3 regions of the Rhizobium sp. 0TCS1.26 genome follow, and region 3 is predicted to be linked to each of the others. Evidence: predicted binding sites of a transcription regulator. Region 3 holds the regulator's gene; each other region holds the start of a gene.

Region 1 (3,971 bases), 190 kb from region 3:
CGTCTCCGCGCTCGTCGGCGTCATCGTCGCGTCGCTGGTGGCGGATCCGGTAACGGCTGCGGCCTTGGCGATCGGCTTTGCGATCGCCGCCATGTCGGCCTGCCGCTGTCTCCACCCTCCGGGCGGGGCGATCGCGCTGACGGCGGTGCTCGGCGGCCAGGCGATCCACGATATGGGCTTCTGGTTTGCGCTCTGGCCGGTGGCCGGAAACTCGGCCCTGCTGCTGGCGTCTGCCATCTGCTTCCACAGACTGATGCGTCACCCCTATCCCAAGGCCGTGAAGCCGCCGGGACCCGAGCATCTGACGGCCGATCCGAAGCCGCTGCAGCGGATCGGCTTCACCTCTGCCGATCTCGACGCGGTGCTGCGGGACTACGACATGCTGTTCGACATCGACCGGGAGGATCTGGAGACGATCCTGCGGCGCACGGAACTGCGCTCCTACCGGCGTCGTGCGGTGCATCTGGATTGCGCCAGCGTCATGTCGCGCGACGTGGTGGCCCTCACCCGCGGGACAAGCATTACCACCGCGAACGCGCTGATGCGCCATCACCGGTTCCATGCGATGCCGGTCACCGACGAGCAGGCGAAAGTCGTCGGCATTGTCACCCAGAGCGATCTGCTCGACCACCCGGACTGGATCGCCGCTACCCCGAGACCAGGCCTGTTCGGGCGCCTTCAGCGTGCTGTCACCGGCACCGGCGCCGCCGGCGGCACGGTGAACGACATCATGACGACGCAGGTCAGGACGGTGCGACCGGAGACGCCCCTCGGCGACGCGATCGTGGTCTTTGCCGAACAGGGACTGCACCATCTCCCTGTCGTCGATGCCGATGGGCGGCTGGCCGGCATCCTGTCTCAGTCGGATGCGCTCGTGGCGATGCTGGCCGACCGGCCGGAGACGGAGACCGCGCAGCCGGTGCTCGACGACGGCCCTTGAGGGCTTCGCTTAGCCGTTCCTGACCCGAAGGCTCGGAGAGGCAACCTCTTCAAATGCAGACGGCCGGACGCTGAGCGCCCGGCCGTTCGATATATCGTTTGCTGAGCCGGGCTCAGAACGGGATGTCGTCGTCCAGGTCGCGCGAGAAACCGCCACCGGCATTGCCGCCGCCGGCCGGGCCAGCGCCGCCACGTCCAGATGCTGCCGGCGGACGATCGTAGTCGTCACCGTAGCCGCCGCCGAAATCGCCACCGGAGGAGGCACCGCCACGCGCGCCGCCGCCGAAGCCGGCACCGCCACCCTGGCCGTCGCCGCGTCCGCCGAGCATGGTCAGCGTCGAGTTGAAGCCCTGCAGCACCACCTCCGTGGAGTAGCGGTCATTGCCGGTCTGGTCCTGCCACTTGCGCGTCTGCAAGGCGCCCTCGATGTAAACCGTCGACCCCTTCTTCAGGTACTGTTCGGCGACCTTGCACAGGCCTTCGTTAAAGATGACGACGGTGTGCCACTCGGTCTTTTCCTTGCGCTCGCCGCTGTTCTTGTCCCGCCAGCTTTCCGACGTTGCGATGCGAAGGTTGGCGATCGGCCGGCCGTCCTGGGTGCGCCGGATTTCCGGATCTGCCCCGAGATTGCCGATCAGAATAACCTTGTTGACGCTTCCAGCCATTGTCTCACCTTGTCTGCCGCCGCACGCGGCATCTGAAATTTCCGTGTCCCACCACAGTAAACCATTGGCGCCCCGGTCAGGTCGCGGAGCGTGAACAATCCACAGGCAAATTTGTTCTTTATTTGTTCTAGTGTTCGCCTATGATCCTGTCAACACCCCGGTGCGTGGCCGTGAGTCGGCTGCCGGACGAAGCCTCAAGCTTCGCCTCGACAGCGGCGGTCGAATGACTACATAAGGGGCTTGTCCTCCCGAAGAGCTTTTATCAGATGAGCGAACTCAAGACGATTTCCATTCGCGGCGCACGCGAGCATAACCTCAAAGGCATTGACCTCGACCTGCCCCGCAACAGCCTGATCGTCATGACCGGGCTGTCGGGTTCCGGCAAATCGTCGCTCGCCTTCGATACGATCTATGCCGAGGGCCAGCGTCGCTACGTGGAAAGCCTGTCGGCCTATGCCCGGCAGTTCCTGGAAATGATGCAGAAGCCGGACGTCGACCAGATCGACGGCCTGTCGCCGGCAATCTCGATCGAGCAGAAGACGACCTCGAAGAACCCGCGCTCGACGGTCGGCACGGTCACCGAGATCTACGACTACATGCGCCTGCTGTTTGCCCGCGTCGGCGTTCCCTATTCGCCGGCCACAGGCCTGCCGATCGAAAGCCAGACGGTCAGCCAGATGGTCGACCGGGTGCTGGCGCTTGGCGAGGGTACCCGCCTCTACATCCTCGCGCCGATGGTGCGTGGCCGCAAGGGCGAGTACAAGAAGGAACTCGCCGACCTGATGAAGAAGGGCTTTCAGCGGGTCAAGGTCGACGGCCAGTTCTACGAAATCGCCGAGGTGCCGGCGCTCGACAAGAAGTACAAGCACGACATCGACGTGGTGGTCGACCGCGTCGTGGTCCGCGAGGATATCGGCGCCCGGCTTGCCGACAGCCTGGAGACGTGCCTGAAGCTGGCCGACGGACTGGCGGTCGCCGAGTTCGCCGACAAGCCGCTTCCGGCGGAAGAAACCGCAGCCGGCGGTTCGGCCAACAAGTCGCTGAACGAAACCCACGAGCGGGTGCTGTTTTCGGAAAAGTTCGCCTGCCCCGTATCGGGCTTCACCATTCCGGAGATCGAGCCGCGCCTGTTCTCCTTCAACAACCCGTTCGGTGCCTGCCCGACCTGCGATGGTCTGGGCGCCCAGCAGAAGGTTGACCAGGCGCTGATCGTTCCCGAACCGGAGCGGACGCTGAAGGACGGTGCGCTGGCGCCCTGGGCGAAATCCACCTCGCCCTACTACAACCAGACGCTCGACGGGCTCGGCAAGGTCTACGGCTTCAAGCTCACCGACCGCTGGTCAAAACTGTCCAAGGCGGCGCAGGACGCGATCCTGCATGGCACCGAGGACAAGATCGAGTTCCACTACGCCGACGGCGCGCGCTCCTACAAGACGACGAAGACCTTCGAAGGCATCGTCCCGAACCTCGAGCGTCGCTGGAAGGAAACCGACAGCGCCTGGGCGCGCGAGGAAATCGAGCGCTACATGTCGGCAGCGCCCTGCCCTGCCTGCAACGGCTACCGCCTGAAGCCGGAAGCCCTCGCCGTCAAGATCGACAAGCTGCACATCGGCAACGTCACCGAGATGTCGATCCGGATGGCGCGCGACTGGTTCGAAAACCTGCCGGAGCGGCTGAACGCCAAGCAGAACGAGATCGCCGTGCGGATCCTCAAGGAGATCCGCGACCGGCTGCGGTTCCTCAACGATGTCGGGCTCGACTATCTCAGCCTGTCGCGCAGCTCCGGCACGCTGTCCGGCGGCGAGAGCCAGCGCATCCGGCTGGCCTCGCAGATCGGCTCGGGCCTGACGGGCGTGCTCTACGTGCTCGACGAGCCGTCGATCGGCCTCCACCAGCGCGACAATGGCCGCCTGCTCGATACGCTGAAGCATCTGCGCGACATCGGCAACACGGTGCTGGTCGTCGAGCATGACGAGGATGCGATCCTGACGGCCGACTATGTTGTCGATATCGGGCCGGCCGCCGGCATCCACGGCGGTGAAGTGATCGCCGAAGGCACGCCGCAGCAGGTCATGGCCAACCCGAAATCGCTGACCGGCAAGTATCTCTCCGGCGAGCTGGGCGTTGCCGTTCCGGCCGAGCGGCGCAAGCCCCAGAAGGGCAAGGAGATCAAGGTCGTCGGTGCCCGCGGCAACAACCTGCGCAACGTCACCGCCGCGGTACCGCTCGGGGTCTTTACCGCCGTGACCGGCGTCTCCGGCGGCGGCAAGTCGACCTTCCTGATCGAGACGCTCTACAAGGCGGCCGCCCGGCGCGTCATGGGCGCGCGCGAGATGCCCGCCCCGCACGACCGCATCGACGGCTTCG
Region 2 (3,971 bases), on a different contig from region 3:
CACCGCCTGACGGCGGCTGTCAGGAACTCCAGCGGGCGGCATCTGCCGCCCGGTCGCCCCTCACCTGGCGATCTTCATCGCCATGCCGACCGATCGCGGCGCGGTTTCCTCGAAACCGAACTGGGCGTAGAGGCGATTGGCCGGCACGTCGGCGATCAGGCTGACATAGGCGGTGGCCGGCGCATTGTCCCGCAGGTATGCCACCAGCGCCGCCATGATCCGCTTGCCGAGCCCCTTGCCCTGGTGCTCCGGCAGAACCGCAATGTCGGTGACCTGGAAGAAGCAGCCGCCGTCACCGATGATGCGACCCATGCCGACGATATGGTCATCCTGGACGACGCGTACGCCGAACAGCGTGCCCTTCAGCCCGATGGCCGCGGCTTCCACCGAAAACGGCGTGAGACCGGAAGCCTGGCGCAGGTGCAGGTAGTCGTCGAGCGGTGGGAAGCGGTCTTCGACATCATAGCCGGTGGTGTCCAAGGCAGTCTCCTCTTCCGGAATTCTCATCCAAGCCAGCCGTCGAGATAATCGATCCGCTCGACACCGGTAAATCTCGCAAGCCTTCCAAGCTCCGCATCGAGCTTTTCCAGGCGACCGGTGGAGGCGCGCACGCCTTTCTCCCACCAGATCCGCCTGACCTGCAGGACGCCCGCCTTGCGATCCGCCTTCATGTCGATGCGGCCGACCATCCGCGTGCCCTCGAGCAGCGGAAACACATAGTAGCCGTATTGACGCTTCGGCTCGGGCACGAAGACCTCGATCCGATAGTTGAAACCGAACAGCCGCTCGGCGCGGTCGCGGTCGCGCAGCAGCGGGTCGAAGGGGCTGAGAACCCGCAGCCTCGCCGGCGGCTCGGGCGGATCGATGAGCGTCGGCAGTTGCTCGGCAAAGCCATGCGACAGTCGCTGCCGGCCGTCGGCGGTGCCGAGCATCACGTCATCGAGTTCGTCGCGGTGCTCCGCCAGCCAGGCCTTTGCCTCCAGTGGCGTCACCAGATCCCAGAATGCGGCAATCTCGCCGGATGTGGCAAAGCCCAGCCGCGTCAGCGCCGAGCGGCAGGCCCAGTCGACGAAAGCCGGATGATCGACCTCGGTCTCGAAGTGGTCCGGCGGGATCACCCGCTCCGCCAGGTCATAGACCTTCTGGAAATTGACGCGTCCGCTGATCGCCACCTTGCCGGTATGCCAAAGATATTCGAGTGCCGTCTTGGATGGATGCCAGTTCCACCAGCCGCCCGACGTGTGGCCTTCTGCCTTGACCTCGCGCGCCATCACCGGGCCCCTGTCGCGGATGCGCTGGTGGGTGTCCTCGAAGGCGGAATCGTAGCCCTCCCCCTGCCAGCGGCCCCAGTTGGCGCGGATCCGCTCCTCGCGGCGGAGAAAGCGATGCTTCCAATATGGAAAGAAGGCCGACGGGATGATCGCCGCGTCATGGGTCCAGTGCTCGAAGAGCAGCCGGTCCTTTTCGAGCAGCGCCGTCAGGTCCTCGCGGCGGTAGGTCTGGTTGCGCGAGAACAGGATCTGGTGGTGCGCCCGCTCGACCGTCTGGATGCTGTCGACCTGGACGAAGCCGAGCTCCTCGATCAGCTCGTACAGTCCCTGCCGGCCAAGCTGCCGGTTCGGCGGACGCGACAGCCCCTGCCGCTCAAGGAAGATCTTTCGCGCTTGGCCGTTGTCGATCAGAATCGCCATCCGGGAAAGCTAGCCGACGTTCGCCGTTTGTTCAACGGCAAACCTCCGGCCGTCACGATGCGCGCAGAGGGGGCGCCCTCCCGAGGAATTCTGCGCATCCTTCCCCTCCCCGCCGACCGGGTCTATAGAGGCGGCACGTCCAGGGGGCTTTACCAACCGTGCACATCATCTTCGACAGAGCGGAGCTGCGCTACGGCGAACGGATCGCGCTGAAGCCGCTCAGCCTGGAACTCTTAGAGACGCGTATCGGCGTCATCGGCCTCAACGGTTCCGGCAAGACCAGTTTCGCGCGGCTTGTGAACGGACTGGCCAAGCCGACCGCCGGCCGGGTGACGCTCGACGGGCTCGACACCGTCGCCGATGCCAAACCGGTGATGGCGGCGACCGGCTTCATCTTCCAGAACCCGGGCAATCAGATCATCCTGCCGATCGTCCGCGACGACATCGCGCTCGGACCGAAGAGCCGCGGCCTGAAGGGCGCGCCACTCGATGCGGCTGTCGATGCGGTGTTGCACCGGTTCGGCATTTCCGAGATCGCCGCGCGACGGCCGCACGAGCTTTCCGGCGGCCAGTTGCAGCTCGCAGCGCTTGCCGCCGTCGTCGTCAACCGGCCGCAGCTGATCCTGTTCGACGAGCCGACGAACCAGCTAGACCTGAAGAACCGGGGCATGGTGAAGGCGGCCATCGACGGGCTGGAAGAGCAGGCGATCGTCATCAGCCATGACCTCGACCTGGTGCGCGATTTTGCCCGGGTCCTGGTCTTCCACGAGGGGACGCTTGCCTTCGACGGACCCGGCGAAACAGCGATTGTCCGATACCGCGAGATCGCCGGATGCTGACCAGCCTCGACATCGACGGCGATACCTGGCTGCACCGGCTGCCGGTCCGTCTGAAGCTTGCAGCGCTGGTGGTCATCAGCATCGGCCTGTTCCTCGTCGAGCGGCCGCTGCCGCTGGGCGCTGCTGCCGGTCTCGGCGCGTTCGTTTACGTCCGGCTGGGCATGCGACCGGGCGAGGCCTTCCGGCGGATCCGCCCGGTGCTGTTCACCATCGCCATCCTTGGCCTCTTCAACCTGGTCTTCCTGCCGGCCGCCGAGGCGCTGGCAAGCGTGCTGCGGCTGGTCGCCCTGCTGCTTGCCGCGGCAAGCGTCACCGCAACGACGACGATCGCCGCCTTCATCGACACGCTGACGGCTCTTGCCCGGCCCCTGGAGCGCCTCGGCCTGCTGAAGGCCGCCGATGTGGGCCTTGCCTTCGGCCTGGTGATGCGCTTCGTGCCGGAAATCCACCTCCGCTACGCCCGCCTCAAGGAGGCGCACCAGGCGCGCGGCGTGCCCGTGCGGCTGCACCGGCTGCTGGGGCCGCTGATCATCTCGGTGCTCAAGGATGCCGACGCCATTGCCGAGGCGATTGACGCACGCGGCATTCGTGGTCAGTAAGATGACCGAAGTTCAGTCGCAAGGATCCAACTCAATGACCACCAAGGACCTCGTCTTGTCAGCCCTGTTCACGGCGATCATCGTCGTGCTCGGCCTGATCCCGCCCGTCACGCTCGGCTTCATTCCCGTGCCGATCACCGCCCAGTCGATGGGCGTGATGCTGGCAGGCTGCATCATCGGCGCACGGCGCGGCGCTCTCGCCTACGTGCTGCTGGTTGTTCTGGTGGCGATCGGCCTGCCGGTGATGTCGGGCGGCCGCGGCGGGCTCGGCGTGCTGATGGGGCCGACGGCCGGCTACATCCTCGGCTGGATCATCGGCACCTTCGTCACCGGCCTCATCGCCGAGCGCCTGGTGCGCGAAAACCAGTCGGCAGCGCGGCAGGTGGCCGGCTTTCTTGCCGCAAGCCTGATCGGCGGCGTGGTCGTCGTCTATGCCATCGGCATTCCGTGGGTTTCGTTCGCTGCCGGTACGCCGCTCGACAAGGTGCTGCTCGGGTCGCTGGCCTTCATTCCAGGCGATATCCTGAAGGCGGCGATCGCGTCGCTTGCGGCCCGTGCGGTGATGGTCGGCTACCCGCTGCTGCCGCAGCGCGCCTGACGCCACCACAAACTCCCTGATATCCCAAGGGGCGTCCGCACGAGCGGGCGCCCCTTTTTCGTTGGCAAACTGCCCTGCCACCGCTTACAACCTCCGCTTGAACATTATTGCGCCAGCAATTTCCGATTTACAACCTTTGCGGATCATGACCATAGTGCTCGCGCATAACGTTTATCTCCGCGGGCCTGCAACTTACGGCCCTTCCAGCTCCGGGCGGAACAAACAATCGGCAACGGGAGACATG
Region 3 (3,971 bases):
ATCGCAGATTTCCTTGATCCGGCCAGCCATCATGAAGGCATGGTCGCGGCTTTCCATCTGGCACGGTCCGCAGATCAGCGACAGCCGGCCACTGTTGGAAAACATGACGCGGGACGAGCCCTCGCCGACAGCAACCTCTGCATTGGCGCTCACGCCCATGATCTACTCCTCGAAAACGAACGAAACGCCCTGACCGGGCGCCGGCGCCACGGTGATACGGTGCGGCGTCCTCACATATGGGAGGTGATTATCAGCCAGCAACAGCTCTGTCACCGTCAGATCGGCGACATGGAAGACGACCGCCGCCGCCTTCACCGCCCTATCCGTTCCACTCGCGGTTTCCGATCCGGCGACAAGGCGGATGCGCGCATTGGCAAGCGTGAAGGCCGTCTCCTCCGCTTCGCTGAAGCCAGCCGCGTGCGTCACCGTCTCGATGCGCTTGACCAGATCGTCGGGTGCGGCACCGTGCAGCAACACCTCGCGCAACGCCACCACGCCGTTCTCGTGCCGCTCCAGCACCGAGCGATCGGCCGGCAACGGGTTGATCCTTTGGCAGCTGAACAAGAAGAACAGGTCGCTTTCCAGATCGGCAAAGGCCAGTTGGAAGCTTGCCGTGACGGGGGTCCCATCCGCGGTCAACGCCTGCCGCGAGAAACCGAGCATGTCGCCGGCTGAAATGCCCGCCCGCAGGAAGCGCTGGTGATCGGCGGCGGCATCACTGCTCGACACGACGATCGCCGAAAGGCCCTCCAGCCGGCCGCTGCGAAACCGTGCGTCGCGTCCGGTGAAGACATTGCCGCCTCGCACGCTCTCGCCGACCAGAGAAGCGTCGCGAATGGCGAGCGGCTCGAGATAGGTGCCGTCCGCCAGGAAGACGCAGGCATTCGATGTGCCGAAGGGATGATCCGCCTGCCGGGCGACGGTGAAGCCGAGCGCCTCGAGCCGCTCCCGCGAGGTCTGCAGCGATTCGACGGGCAAGACCAGATGGTCGATCGCGCGTGGCCTGTCACTGTCCATCTTGCATGCCTCCAGCCTCGATTGCCGTCCGTTTTACCGCGCATCAGGGCGAAGTCGAAGCAGAAAATCCGTGATGAGCCTGCGTTCACCGGATCTTAGGCACTTGCGGAACACATGTGGAACAGATAGTGTTCGTTCTGGATTTGTTTCCTTCAGGGGGTCGCCGCCATGCTCACGCGCAAACAGCAGGAACTGCTTCTGTTCATTCACGAACGGATGAAAGAATCAGGTGTTCCGCCGTCTTTCGACGAGATGAAGGACGCTCTGCAACTGGCATCCAAGTCGGGCATCCACCGGCTGATCACGGCGCTGGAAGAGCGCGGTTTCATCCGCCGGCTGCCGAACCGGGCGCGCGCGCTGGAAGTGATCAAGCTGCCGGAAGCCTATTCCGCAGCACCGCAGCCGCGCCGCGGGTTTTCGCCGAGCGTCATCGAGGGAAGTCTCGGCAAGACGCAAGCACCCTCGGCCGCCCGCCCCGTCGCCATCCCCGCCAATGATGCGACCTCCGCCTCCGTCCCTGTGATGGGACGTATCGCTGCCGGCGTGCCGATTTCGGCGATCCAGAACAACACGCACGAAATCAGCGTGCCGATGGAGATGCTTGGGCCGGGCGAGCATTACGCGCTCGAGGTCAAGGGCGATTCGATGATCGAGGCCGGCATTCTGGACGGCGATACCGTCGTCATCCGCAATGGCAGCACAGCAAGCCCGGGCGATATCGTCGTGGCGCTGGTCGACGACGAGGAAGCGACGCTGAAGCGTTTTCGCCGCAAGGGTGCCTCCATCGCGCTGGAGGCCGCAAACCCGGCTTACGAGACGCGTATCTTTTCCGCAGACCGCGTCAAGGTTCAGGGCAAGCTCGTCGGCCTCATCCGCCGCTATCACTGATCATCCGCGCCAACCGCTCGGGTAGCTGCTCGTCCATGCTGCGCGTACGCCAGTCGTAGGCGCGATGCTGCGTCCACGGGCGCCGGATGCCGGTCATCGCCGCACGCAGGTGCCAGCTTCCGGGATCGCGGCTGGCGGCGAAATCGATCTCGACGGCGCCTATTCGTCTGAGGCTCGCGCCGTTCAGCATCAGCGCGTTCGAGCGGCACGTGTCGAAACGGGCGCGCGGTGCGATGATGAGGTCGGCCGTATCGCAGGCAGGCCCGGCATAGCGCGCGTCGTCGATCCAGGCGATGCGATTGCCTGTTGCGCTTCGCAGCAGACAGATTTTCTGGCCGAGGCAGACGAACCGGTCGGGAGGCGCGCCGGCGAATGTGTCCTGCATCAGTGCCCGGGCGGACGCCAGTCCTTCGCGGGTCAGCGGTTGCGGCCTCGCGGGAGCGACAGGTTTGGACGTCTGGCCGGTCGTCGCAGTTGCGTCCGGGCTGGCTGTTGGGTTGCTCTTCGTCGTCTCAGGCGTCGGCTCGGGGTTTGCCGCGGGCACAGGGTGCCCCGCTGGCTGCTGGTTCGCTGCAGGCACGGGGTTTGCCGGCGGCTCGGGTGGTGCGTCTCTGCGCTCGGGGCTGTTGATCTCGCCCAGCTGAAGGGCGCTTTCCCACTGCCGGTAGAGGAAGGCCGGCGGGCGCGGCCGGTTGAGGCTGGCGCCAGTTCCGTCGAGCGCCGCTACCAGTGCACCATCCTCTGAAATCAGCAGGTCGGGGTTCTTCTTCGATGGCTCGACCATACCGGCCAGCAGCAGACCTGCGCCGAGCGGAACGAGGCCGAACAGCGCCAGGCGCGTCCGCAGGAGCACCAGCAGCAGCAGGCCGACAGTCGTCAGCGGCAGGAACCACGGCTGCGTGCGGCCAACCACCGTGTTTCCGCCCCAGGAGGCGACTTCGGTGGCAATGGCGATGACCATGCCCGAGCCCAGGCCCATGACGGCGAAGAACGGTTTGTCGAGACCGAGCGGCATCGCCAGCATGCCAAGCAGGCCGGCCGGCATGACGACCAGCGAGACGACCGGCATGGCCGCCAGGTTGGCGACGAGGCCGTATCCGGTCAGCTGGTGAAAGTGGCTGACTGAAAAGATCGCCGTCGACAGGCCGCCGATCAATGAGGTGATGAAGGTTCCGCTGACCATCGTCCAGAGGCTCGACAGACTGCGGGCGGCAGCCCCGGCGGCCGGCGGCCGCGTGTCATGGTCGTGCCGTGCCCGCCGCGCCGTCCAGCCGGCATAGCCGGCGACGAGCGCCGCGGTTGCGGCAAACGACATCTGGAAGCTCGGGCCGAGGACGGCCGAAGGCGACAGGATCATGATCACCAGAGCCGCCAGGGCGATGTTGTGGAGGCTGATCGACGGGCGGTCGAAGAACACGGCAGTCAGCATGATCGCCATCATCAGATAGGCGCGCTCGGCGGAAACGCCGAAGCCGGAGATGACGTAGTAGAGCGTGACCAGCAGCAGCGCGCCACCGGCGGCAATCTTCTTCGTCGGCAGAGCCTGCGCCAGCGGCGGCGAGAGGCTGAGGAGGATACGCAGGCCGACGAAGCAGATGCCGGCGGCAAGCGCCATGTTGAGGCCGGAGATGGCAACGATATGGGCAAGGCCGGCCATCCTGAGCGCGGTCACCGCCTCGCTGGAGATCGCCCGGCGTTCATCTGTCACGATCGCTGCGGCGAAGGCGCCGGCATCGCCGGGAACGAAGCTGCGGATCCGGTCGCCGACCGTGCCGCGCAGCGAGTAGAGAGACATCTGCGCCCGCTCGGGGAAACTCAGGTCCACCGCCGGCCCGCCGGCCTGCGGCTTGCCGTAAAAATAGCCAACCGCGCCGATCCCGTCGAAGAAAGCGGCAAAGCCGAAATCGGTCAGCCCCGGCAGTGCCGGACCCGACGGCGGCGAGAGCCGTGCCCGACCGGTCAGTACCATCCCCGGCGCGATGCTCGCCTCCTGCCCCCTTGCGAGCACCGCCACCCGGTCCGGCGGGCGAACGAGTTGCGGATCTCGGGTGGCTGTGAGCCGCACC

What was found. Region 3 encodes LexA, which represses DNA repair genes until DNA is damaged. Its sites were predicted from a motif close to TGTTCNNNNTGTGTTCNG; they were not measured.
Region 1: a site for LexA is predicted at 1,717-1,734, ahead of uvrA (excinuclease ABC subunit UvrA). Genes of this name have one in related genera too.
Region 2: a site for LexA is predicted at 1,709-1,726, ahead of AAIH46_RS10090 (energy-coupling factor ABC transporter ATP-binding protein). Genes of this name have one in related genera too.

The regions. Positions count from the first base shown of each region.
Region 1 is NZ_JBCIYV010000001.1:231,892-235,862, forward strand. Features, by position in the region: gene AAIH46_RS01190 (HPP family protein) at 1-940, shown strand, start outside; gene AAIH46_RS01195 (single-stranded DNA-binding protein) at 1,053-1,604, opposite strand; gene uvrA (excinuclease ABC subunit UvrA) at 1,871-3,971, shown strand, end outside.
Region 2 is NZ_JBCIYV010000002.1:597,852-601,822, forward strand. Features, by position in the region: gene AAIH46_RS10080 (GNAT family N-acetyltransferase) at 61-480, opposite strand; gene AAIH46_RS10085 (winged helix-turn-helix domain-containing protein) at 504-1,691, opposite strand; gene AAIH46_RS10090 (energy-coupling factor ABC transporter ATP-binding protein) at 1,850-2,530, shown strand; gene AAIH46_RS10095 (CbiQ family ECF transporter T component) at 2,524-3,129, shown strand; gene AAIH46_RS10100 (biotin transporter BioY) at 3,164-3,727, shown strand.
Region 3 is NZ_JBCIYV010000001.1:44,300-48,270, reverse strand. Features, by position in the region: gene kdsA (3-deoxy-8-phosphooctulonate synthase) at 1-159, opposite strand, end outside; gene AAIH46_RS00260 (VOC family protein) at 163-1,017, opposite strand; gene lexA (transcriptional repressor LexA) at 1,186-1,905, shown strand; gene AAIH46_RS00250 (ComEC/Rec2 family competence protein) at 1,886-3,971, opposite strand, start outside.